Regions from separate parts of the Desulforapulum autotrophicum HRM2 genome, predicted to be linked through region 3. Evidence: predicted binding sites of a transcription regulator. Region 3 holds the regulator's gene; each other region holds the start of a gene.
What was found. Region 3 encodes sigma-54, which starts transcription at its own class of promoters, with help from an activator protein. Its sites were predicted from a motif close to TNTGGCACANTTTCTGCTNT; they were not measured.

Region 1: HRM2_RS09705 (PEP-CTERM sorting domain-containing protein) is a predicted target of sigma-54. The motif match lies at 904-923, and genes of this name have one in related genera.
Region 2: HRM2_RS17210 (PEP-CTERM sorting domain-containing protein) is a predicted target of sigma-54. The motif match lies at 2,351-2,370, and genes of this name have one in related genera.

What each region holds. Positions count from the first base shown of each region.
Region 1 is NC_012108.1:2,202,902-2,206,320, forward strand. It holds gene HRM2_RS09705 (PEP-CTERM sorting domain-containing protein) at 978-1,832, shown strand; gene HRM2_RS09710 (tetratricopeptide repeat protein) at 2,039-3,419, opposite strand, start outside.
Region 2 is NC_012108.1:3,940,556-3,943,974, forward strand. It holds gene HRM2_RS17200 (cysteine desulfurase family protein) at 1-1,110, shown strand, start outside; rRNA gene rrf (5S ribosomal RNA) at 1,218-1,334, opposite strand; gene HRM2_RS17210 (PEP-CTERM sorting domain-containing protein) at 1,595-2,230, opposite strand; rRNA gene rrf (5S ribosomal RNA) at 3,348-3,419, opposite strand, start outside.
Region 3 is NC_012108.1:3,171,539-3,174,957, reverse strand. It holds gene HRM2_RS13805 (PTS sugar transporter subunit IIA) at 1-62, opposite strand, end outside; gene hpf (ribosome hibernation-promoting factor, HPF/YfiA family) at 80-619, opposite strand; gene rpoN (RNA polymerase factor sigma-54) at 633-2,072, opposite strand; gene lptB (LPS export ABC transporter ATP-binding protein) at 2,075-2,797, opposite strand; gene HRM2_RS13785 (LptA/OstA family protein) at 2,794-3,327, opposite strand; gene lptC (LPS export ABC transporter periplasmic protein LptC) at 3,284-3,419, opposite strand, start outside.

The DNA.
Region 1 (3,419 bases), 970 kb from region 3:
GCTTGTTTTTTCTGTTTTTACAATGGGACAGGGTTTGTATCAAGTGGGGGGTAGGGCAGAGATTTGTCTATTGGTCTGGTAACTACTCTGGTAGAATACTGGTAGAATTGAAGGATTCTGGTTGAATCCATTGAACGTATTGAACGTATTGAATGTTTTGGAACTGTCTGAAATAGTTATGTAAAACAGGGAAAAGCCTTGTGTGTCAATAGTTTGTCAAAAGTGGGGGGAGACCGATTCAATTCCCGCCGCCTCCACCAATTTGGAATATTTAACCCGTCTCTTCAGAGCAGAAACTCTGGGAAGGCGGGTTTTTTGTTTTTTGCAAGAGAATCGGGTCTCAGGGACACTCATAGATTGTTCATGGAATATTATTTTGTCACTATAGTATGAATTTTTTTATGGTAACTCTCCTGAAACCATAATTAATATTAACTTCTTCAAAAAGGGGTTGCAACACACTGAAAATTCAGCAACTTAAACGCAATTTCGTTCGCCTCCCCTGGATGATCCGGAAACTTTTTGTGGTTTTCCTAAAGTATTATGTGGTGTGGATGAAATGATTGTATACCAGTCCCCCCGCGATCGCATGGAATGTGGTTACAAAAATGAGGTATCTGAAAAAAAATCATAATTGTGAAAAAAAATTCCCATAAAATGCGTAAAAAAATCTCATTTGCGGTCAAAAACAGTTTAAACCAAAACAAAAAAAGACCCTATCCAAATAAAATTATGATAAAATTTTGAATTGAATTCAAAAAAATAATTTTAAAATTGTCTGGTTTTTTCAGAGCGTTTTTTTTGTGAAAAGGCTGCCAAGTGGTAGAATCCGAGTTTATTCGGTGTAAAATGCAGCTCAGAATCTGTGGGTCTGACTTGAATCTCACACGATTATGTATGCTTTCTGGCATTAAATTTGCTTTCATAATATTCTCAACAAATAAAAAAAATAATTAATAATATGGAGAGGATTTTATATGAAAACAGGAAAACGACAGATTTTGAAAATTCTATCTGCAATTGGGTTGTTCGGAGTTTTTGCGCTTCTGTGTTTTACGAATGCTTATGCTGCCACAAGTTATTCTGTTACTCAATGGGATGGGGATAGTTACGAGAGCAGAACTACTGATACTATTTATGGTGATGCAACACATGAGACTACTGCCTGGCAGGCACTTGACACTTATAATGTGGATAATGAAAAAACCGACGAATATGGTGTTTTTTGGAGCAGAGATGGTGGTGAAACTTGGGGTCATGAGGATTTATACGTAGGTGATACAGTAACTTTTCAATTCAATATGCATAAAGATTTTATTGGCACCCACTACGCAGACCATCTGAAGGCCTGGGTTGACTGGGATAATGATGGTACGTATGACAATACTGATCAAATTGCTTATTTAGAAAGAAAACTAACGGACAACGAAACTGTATCAACAAATCCATCTACATCATATGTTACTCCCGTTAATCCAAACTTTTTTACCTCGCAAAGTTTCACAATTGATTCTTCAAATCTTGATGGTTTTTATTTGAGAGCCAGAGTTACTTGCAGTGAATCATTGCTTTATAGATATTATAAGGAAAACAGTAAGTCGAGATTCTTTAGCGACGACGATCAATTTGAGTGGAATGATCGTGAATCTACGTCGTGGTGGACAAGCTACGAGAACATGTTTGCTGCAACCGGAAATTATTGGCAGGGCGAGGTAGAGCAATGGCATATTGGTGTTTCACTTAGTCATACTCCAGAACCTGCTACAATGATGCTGTTCGGATTTGGACTTTTGGGTATTGCAAGGATTGGCAGAAAAAGAAAACAAATATAAGGTTTGTACATAATTTAGCGTTTCTTTTAAAGGCAGGGTCAGAGGAAATCTTCTACCCTGCCTTTTCTTATTTTGCCCAACGCATAACTGGCGCTACTCGGGTTGTGATTATCAATCTGAATAGGCTTGGATGTTTAAACACATCACCGACAATGGGAATGGATAACGGAACCGCAAGGGAATCATTTTACCGCATTCCCTATCTTTTATTCACCAATGATATTTCGGGCCTCGCGTGCGCCTTTGATGTTTGGATTTAATTTCAAGGCGATCTTCATGTGTTCCCTTGCTTTTTCATATCGGCCAGTATCGTAATATGCCCACCCTATATGGAGATGTGAAAAGGCGCTGTCAGGATTGAGTTTAATACTTTCCGTTAGTTTGAAAATTGCCAGATCATACGCTCTTTGTTTGTAGTAAACCCATCCCAGGGTATCCAGGATATTGGGATCGTTGGGGGTCTGTGATTCCGCAATTTGTGCCAGGTGAAGGGCTTTTTGTAACTCGTTGCCTTCTTCGGCCAGGATGTAGGCAAGATCATTTGCTGCCGTTGGTAAATCATCCTTCATTTCTAAAGCAGTTGTCAGGTATTCTTTTGCTTTGTTCGTATCGTTTTTTGATTGATAGAGTCGGCTCAAATTCATGTAAGCCGGAAAATATCTGGAATCATAGGAAAGAATGAGTTCATAATATTTTATGGCCATAAAATTATTGTTTTCGATTTCAGCTAATTTTGCCAGGGCTTCGTAAGAGGGCGTTGTCTTTCCATAGGTTTTAATGGACTTATTAAAGTATTGCTTTGCCTGATCAATCGATTTGTCTGAAACAGCGATTTTACCTAATAAGAAATAAATATATCCTTTTGCCCTTGGAGTCAGATCAGGATGTTTGAAATGAGTGCTCAATGTTTTGATGCTGAGTTCTCGCTGGTTGCTACTCATATAAGTGGTTATAAGATAGCGGAGCGCTTCCATATTCATCGGTTCCAACGTTAGTGCTTTTTTGAAGTCTTCGATGGCTTTTGATGGTTTATTGGTTAAATTATATATCAATCCAAGTTTTACATATGCTGGTGAAAATTTCGGATACAGGTCAACAATTTGATAAAATATCTTTTCAGCTGTTTTCCATTCTTTTTCCATTATTTTTAAATTGCCAAACATATAAAGCGCTCTAAAATTTTCAGGCATAAGCTGTAAAACGTAGGTAATTTGTTTGTCAGCTAAATTGAGATCATTGTCTTTTATATATAAATCTGCCAGTAGCAGTCTTGCCATGAAATGTTCTGGTGAAAGTTCAATCGCTTGTTTAAGGCTTTGTATTGCCATGCGTCGTTTCCAGATTTCAATGCTTAAAGTTCCTGATGCAGCCATTTTGAGATCTTGGGCCGGCAGGTCCTTAAGATCTTCCTCAACAAGGCAGAGGGCTTTAAGATAATAGGCGGGAACAACACTATTATCAATGGCGATGAGGTCTTCAAGGCTCGCCAGTGCCTTTGAGTACTCTTTTTTTTCGATTAAAAGTTTGCTTAATAATAACCTGGCATTGGAATGATTGGATTCTTTTTTTAATATTATGGTGGCTTGT
Region 2 (3,419 bases), 770 kb from region 3:
ACCACGCCCAATGATCCCAGGGTCATTGAGGCCATGCACCCTTTTATTGACACCCTATTCGGGAATCCCTCCAGTTCCCACTGGTACGGAATCCGACCCAAGCAGGCTGTGGAAGCCGCCCGCAGACAGGTGGCTGGTTTTCTGAATTGCAAGCCCCATGAAATTTTTTTCACCTCAGGCGGCACTGAATCCAACAATCATGCCATCAAAGGCATGGCCCGGGCATTAAAAGAAAAAGGCTGGCATATCATCACCACCACCATAGAGCACCCGGCCATATTGGAAGTCTGCCGCTATCTTGAAACCGAGGGGTTTGAAACAACCTATGTCGAGGTGGACCCAACCGGCCGGGTTCAAGTCGATGACATTTGCGCAGCCATCCGGCCGGACACCATCATGATCTCAGTGATGCATGCTAATAACGAGGTGGGTACGATCCAGCCGATCCGGGAAATCGCCCGCCTGGCCCATGAAAAAGACATTGTGATGCACACGGATGCCGCACAGAGCACAGGAAAGATCTCCACAGATGTTCAGGATTTGGGGGTTGACCTGCTCAGCATGGCAGGGCACAAGCTGTATGCCCCCAAAGGGATTGGGGCTTTGTTTGTCAAAGAGGGCATTTTGCCGGAAAAATTCTGCCACGGGGCAGGCCAGGAAATGGGATGGAGGGCAGGCACAGAAAACGTCCCCTGGATTGTGGGATTGGGCCAGGCCTGTGAACTTGCCGGCCAAAGCCTGCCCCAGGCCCAGACGCATTTAAAGCAGATGCGGGATCGGCTGCATCAGGGAATAGTAGACCAATTGGATAACGTCCAGCTGAACGGCCAACCCAAAGACCGGCTTCCCAACACCCTGAGCCTGTCATTCAAAAATCTTGAAGCCAACCGGATTTTAGAAGAGATCGGCCTTGAGGTGGCTGCCTCAGCCGGTGCAGCCTGTCATGCCAATACGGTCTCCTTGTCCCATGTGCTTGAGGCCATGCAGATTCCCGAGCAGTGGGCCAAGGGCACACTTCGGTTTTCCACCGGGCGCATGACCACCAGTGACCACATTGATCAGGCGGTAACTGCTGTGGTCCAGGCGGTGAAGCGCCTGCAAAAGAATTAGGGGTTGCCAGAGATGTACCTTCCCCTCCACATACAATTCCCTTCCTGACCACAAAACAAAAAAAGTCCTGACCATCATAAATGATGATCAGGACTTATATAAAAATAACCCGGCGGCGTCCTACTCTCCCACAGGGCCTCCCCTGCAGTACCATCGGCGCTAGAGGTCTTAACTTACGTGTTCGAGATGGGAATGGGTGTGGCACCTCTGCCATTGCCACCGGATTAAACTTGGCAAGATACGGGCAGACTCAACGAGCTGGGGGGTGGTCCTACAGCCACTTGCCCAAATGGCCCAGGAATGCCGAATTTTTTTCATCACCCCATAGTGGGAAAAACCCAAAAAAAGCAGGGGCCAAATGAGAGTCCCTGCCTTCAAAAATGAATTTATATAACCGGCACGGCCGGAGCGAGGTATGGCTTCGGCCTCAACAAATTTTGAAACACCATCATTGACAATACTTTGGTGAGTGTTTCATATAAATTCAAAAATATGCTTTTTTTCTGCTCACACCAGCAATTCCCAAAAGTCCAAGCCCGAGAAGCATCATGGTGGCAGGTTCTGGATTGGCAGTAGGGGCAGTTTGCATACCATAGATCTCCAGTTTTGCTGAATACAATTTGAAACTGTCGTTGAACCAAGTTTCTTCATCAAACCACAAATAAAATGATTTGTTGTCAACAATATTCTCAAAAATATCAAGATTGCCTGTATTGAACGTAATAGTTTGTTTTACCCGGGCCTGCGAATTGATCAGATTAAACAGTGTACTAGTTGCAGATGAAGTAGATTCAGCTGGCCGAACATTCCAGTCTTCGGTTGGAAAGCCCCAAAAAGTTGACCCAGTCTTTGAAAAATCAAGAGTCAGATCAAATGACGTGATTGCATCAAAATCCAGTGTAGAAAAATCAAAAACATCCGAAAATCGTGCTTTGCTCTTGTCAGATATCTTAACATAATTCTTATGAAGTGAATCATTACCGTTGGGATCAACCTTTCCTGTGGTAGTACCATAATCATGGAATATGGTACTGATAGGGGTGGCAAATGCCGGCAGAACAAAACCAAAAATTGTCGCCATTACAATGGCCAGTAATAGCTTCTGTTTTTTCAATATCATCTATTTTGCCTTCTTCTTTAGGGGTATCTGTCTCAGTTTTGGGATAAAAACACGATTTTTGTTAAGCAAAGCATCAAAAATCTCCAAGGTTCAAAGCATTGCTTTTTCTCATTTTAGGTTAAAGCAAAAAACATACCAATACATTTTTTAGCTCAAATCCTTAACGACAAGTCCTCAGACAAACTAAGTACAGATCTCGGTATAAAAGCCTTATATTGGCCTGGCTATTCTTTTTGGATAATTTTCAATCTTTCTCTGACTACGAACATAGCAAAACAGCATTTTGTGATAAAAATTGGGTTGAATTTAAAAATCATCTATACAATTTGCCTGTGATATTGATATTACAAATTAAACATACGGTGAGATATGGTCTTTTTTAAATTTGATATTCCGAGGGATGAAGTGAAAATAGCTACAACAATGTTTCTATAATTATGGGTAATATTTTTCACAATCGATATCAAATTGTATACAATACCTCCCATGATGAGAATTTAATAATGCCCGTGTATTTTTTTAACGAATCATCTATATACTCTCACATAACGTGACCGAAGTTTAAGAATCCTTGTTTGATTATCTCAAGTATTATTATCCAACTCCAGAGTATTGATGGACACATCAAAGGTGATTTTGAAAGCCGTGAAATGGGGTAAAGGTGATCGTCCTCGCAAATATCTTCTTATTGATCACAGCAAATAAATCACACAACCATCGGCATCAAAAAAGCCTGTACCAGTTTTTTTAAAGAAAGAAGTCAATCGTTGGGAAGATGAAGGTCTGTACATTGTCAAAAAATCTTATTGATCTGAAGAGGATTGTAAACCGTACTTATCAGGGTCAGGCCGTAGCGATGTCTCGATGGTAATAATCATTGAAAACATTAACAATAACTAAATGAGGAAGGAGGGTTAAAAGCCTATTTGTCAATAAATCAAACGGCAAAATTTGCCGAACCAGGCGCTCAATCTGAACGGAACTCAATATTTTAATGGCACTTTGATTCCGGGGTGGCCAGGTGACCATAGATGCCCCCCTCCACACATACAATTTGACCACAAAACAAAAAAAGTCCTGACCATCATAAATGATGATCAGGACTTATATAAAAATAACCCGGCGGCGTCCTACTCTCCCACAGGGCCTCCCCTGCAGTACCATCGGCGCTAGAGGTCTTAACTTCCGT
Region 3 (3,419 bases):
TTATCCTTTGATGCAAGGTCCGGGATGATGGCACCCCTTGGTAATAGTTCTGATAGTTTCATAATCTCCTGGCAATTTGCTATCTGCGGGGCTGGATCAATCCAAGCTTTCCGTCGTTACGCCTGTAGAGAACATTGACACGCTCTGTCCTTGCATTGCTGAACACAAAGAAATTTTCCTTACCAGAGTTGAGTTCCATAACGGCATCATCGATGTCAATGGGTTTTACGTCAATGGCCTCCATGATCACTTCAGGAGTGGAGGTGTCCGAGGCGGCCTCGGGAGGGGTGAGGAGAATATCATTGTCCTTGATGCTTGCCTTGTTGCCTGACATGTGGCGTCGCATCTTGTCCTTGTTTTTCTTTATCTGGCCTGCCACCTTGTCCATAAGGGTGTCAATGGACGAGTACATGTTTTCAGACTCCTCCTTTGCATGGATCTTCAATCGGTCACACACAAGGGTTATTTCGGCAATGTGTCTAATCTTTTCAACGGACAGAACCACGTTTGCCTCTGCCGGGCTTTCAAGCATTTTGTCAAATCGGTCTACCTTTTTCTGTACATAGGATTTTAATGCATCGGAAGGATCAATCTGTTTAAAAGTGACGGATGTCTGCATAAAAAAAACCTCCCTAAAATTGTTTACGTTTACTTGACGGAAGAATGTGAAGCATCTCCCTGTATTTGGCTACGGTTCTGCGGGCTATGTTGATGTTAGCCTCTTCTAATATCTCTGTCAGTCGCTTGTCGCTGTAGGGGTTTTGAGGATCTTCCTTTTCAATAATAAGTTTGATTTTGTCCTTGACACTTGCCGAAGCCATTGAATCACCATCAGTTCTTGAGATGGAACTATTGAAAAAATATTTAAGTTCAAATAACCCCTGGGGGGTGTATGCGTATTTGTTGGTTGTGACCCGACTGATGGTTGATTCGTGCATCTGGATATCTTCGGCCACGTCCCTCAGGATCATGGGTTTTAACTGGGTGATCCCGTTGAGGAAAAATTCCCGCTGGAACTTGATGATGCTCTCCATGACAGAATAGATGGTCTTCTGTCGCTGGTGGATGCTTTTGATGAGCCAGGAAGCGCTCTGCATCTTCTCGTTGAGGTAGGTCTTGGTCTCTTTTGATATCTTGGTGCCCTTGGCGACTGCCTCTTTGTATACACGGTTTATCCTCAGTTTGGGCAGGCCGTCGTCGTTCATGACAATTTTAAAATCATCGCCTTCCCGGTATACATAGATGTCTGGAATAATGTACTGGGGTTCTTCAGTGCTGAACTCTCGACCTGGTTTGGGCTCCAGGCATTTGATGACGTTCACGGCTGAAACCACATGATCTATGGATATGCCTAGATCCTTTGCGATTTTCTTGTAGTTTTTGTTCTCCAGGTTTTTCATGTGCCGGGTGATGATCCGTTCAAGCATCGGATCTTCGATGCCAAGTCTCGTAATCTGAATGAGCAGTGATTCCCTGAGATCCCTTGCGCAGACACCGGGCGGGTCAAAGGTTTGCAGGGTTTTGAGCATGGCTTCAACGGCTTCGATTTCAAAACCCCCGGGTTCAGCAATTTCCTCAACCGTTGAACAAAGATATCCGTCAACGTTGAGGCTGCCGATGATCATGCTTCCTATCTGTTCCTGATCAGGGGTTGGGCTGTTCATGAGAAGCTGCCACTGAAGGTGATCTTCAAGGGTCTTTTTGGCTGAGGTGAATGCCTCGTAATTGGGGGCCTCCTGGAAATCTCTTTCCGAGTGAACCCTTCCCGTTGAGTTGTATTCGTTGATATAGCTTTCCCAGTCCGTGTCCTGGGAAAGTTTTTCCTCAATGGTGACCTCTTTCAGGTCCTCGTTTTGGTCTTTGGTGTCGGCTTCACGTTCAATCTCCCGGGCCTCTGCCTGGGTTATTTCCTGAATGCTCTCTTCCAGGGCCGGGTTTTCCTCGAGTTCCTGCTCGATCATCCCGGCAAGCTCCAGCCGGGAGAGCTGGAGTAGTTTTATCGCCTGCTGCAGCTGGGGGGTCATCACCAGTTGCTGGGTGAGTATTAAGTTTTGTTGTAGTCCTAAAGCCATAATCAGAGCCTAAATTTATCTCCAAGGTAGAATCGTCTTGCAATTTCGCTGGAGGTGATTTTTTCCGGGTTTCCCGATTCAATCACCTCTCCCTGATTCATGATATAGGCGAAGTTGCACACCCCAAGGGTCTCTCTCACGTTATGGTCAGATATCAGAACCCCGATGTCAAGTTCAGTGAGGTGGGTGATGATTTTCTGTATGTCTGACACGGCCAGGGGGTCAATCCCGGCAAAGGGTTCATCCAGAAGGATGAACAAAGGGTCGGTTGCAAGCACCCTTGAAATCTCAAGCCGTCTTCGTTCTCCGCCTGAGAGCACGCTTGCCTTTTGATCGGCAAGACGGGCGATGCCCAACTCTTCCATGAGGCGGTCTGCCTTGGCATTGACGTTCGTTTCAACATCGGGCCGGACCTCAAGAATGGCTGTAATATTCTGACGTACGGTGAGTTTCCTGAATATGGATGCCTCCTGGGGAAGGTACCCGATGCCGTTTCTTGCCCTCATGTACATTGGATAGTCTGTTATGTCATTGTGGTCAAGGAAAACCTGACCCTTGTCCGGCTTGATCATTCCAACGGCCATGTAAAATGTGGTTGTCTTGCCGGCACCGTTAGGCCCCAGCAGGCCGGTCACCTGCCCAGGGTTGACCTCAATGTTAACACCATTGACTACCCTTCGACCGTTGTAGGTCTTAACAAGATTTTTCAACGCAAGTCTTGTCATTCACCCTCTTTATTTTTCTTTTTGTCCGCGGGGTTGAACAGTGCTTCGACCCGCTGGTCTTTCCCACTCTCCACAACCACCTTGCCATTGCTTCGAAACAGGGTGATTTTTTTGCCGGTGACAAAGCTTTCACCTGTGATTACCCTGGGAGCGTCACCCGTCAGAGTCAGCACAAGGGTTGATGTTGTGTAGACAGCCTTGTCGGCAAATGCCTTTTGGTCTTGGGATGTGAATGTCACATTCCCCGTGGCAATGATCTCCTTGATGTTCTGCTCGTCGGTTTTGCTTAACTTTTTTCTCTCATCTTCCGTGTATATGAATATCTTTATGGCATCGGCATGGATGACATCGTCCTGGCTGGTTGCCACGGCATTGCCTGTAAACGCCACAAAGGAGCTGTCCCTTTCAGATGTCATGGCGTCTGCAGTGATGTGAAGGCTTCTGTCCTGGAGGTTGTCAGCTGTCTGGGCTGAAATAAGACTCGGGCTAAGAATCACTGCCCATACCATTAAAAAAATTAAATGTTTCACTGAAAGTTCCTTTAACATTTCCCCTGAGCCTGGTCGTGTTTTTGTCCAGGTCTGTCTCCATTGTATCCGCTTCAAGGATCGATTCCTTGTCC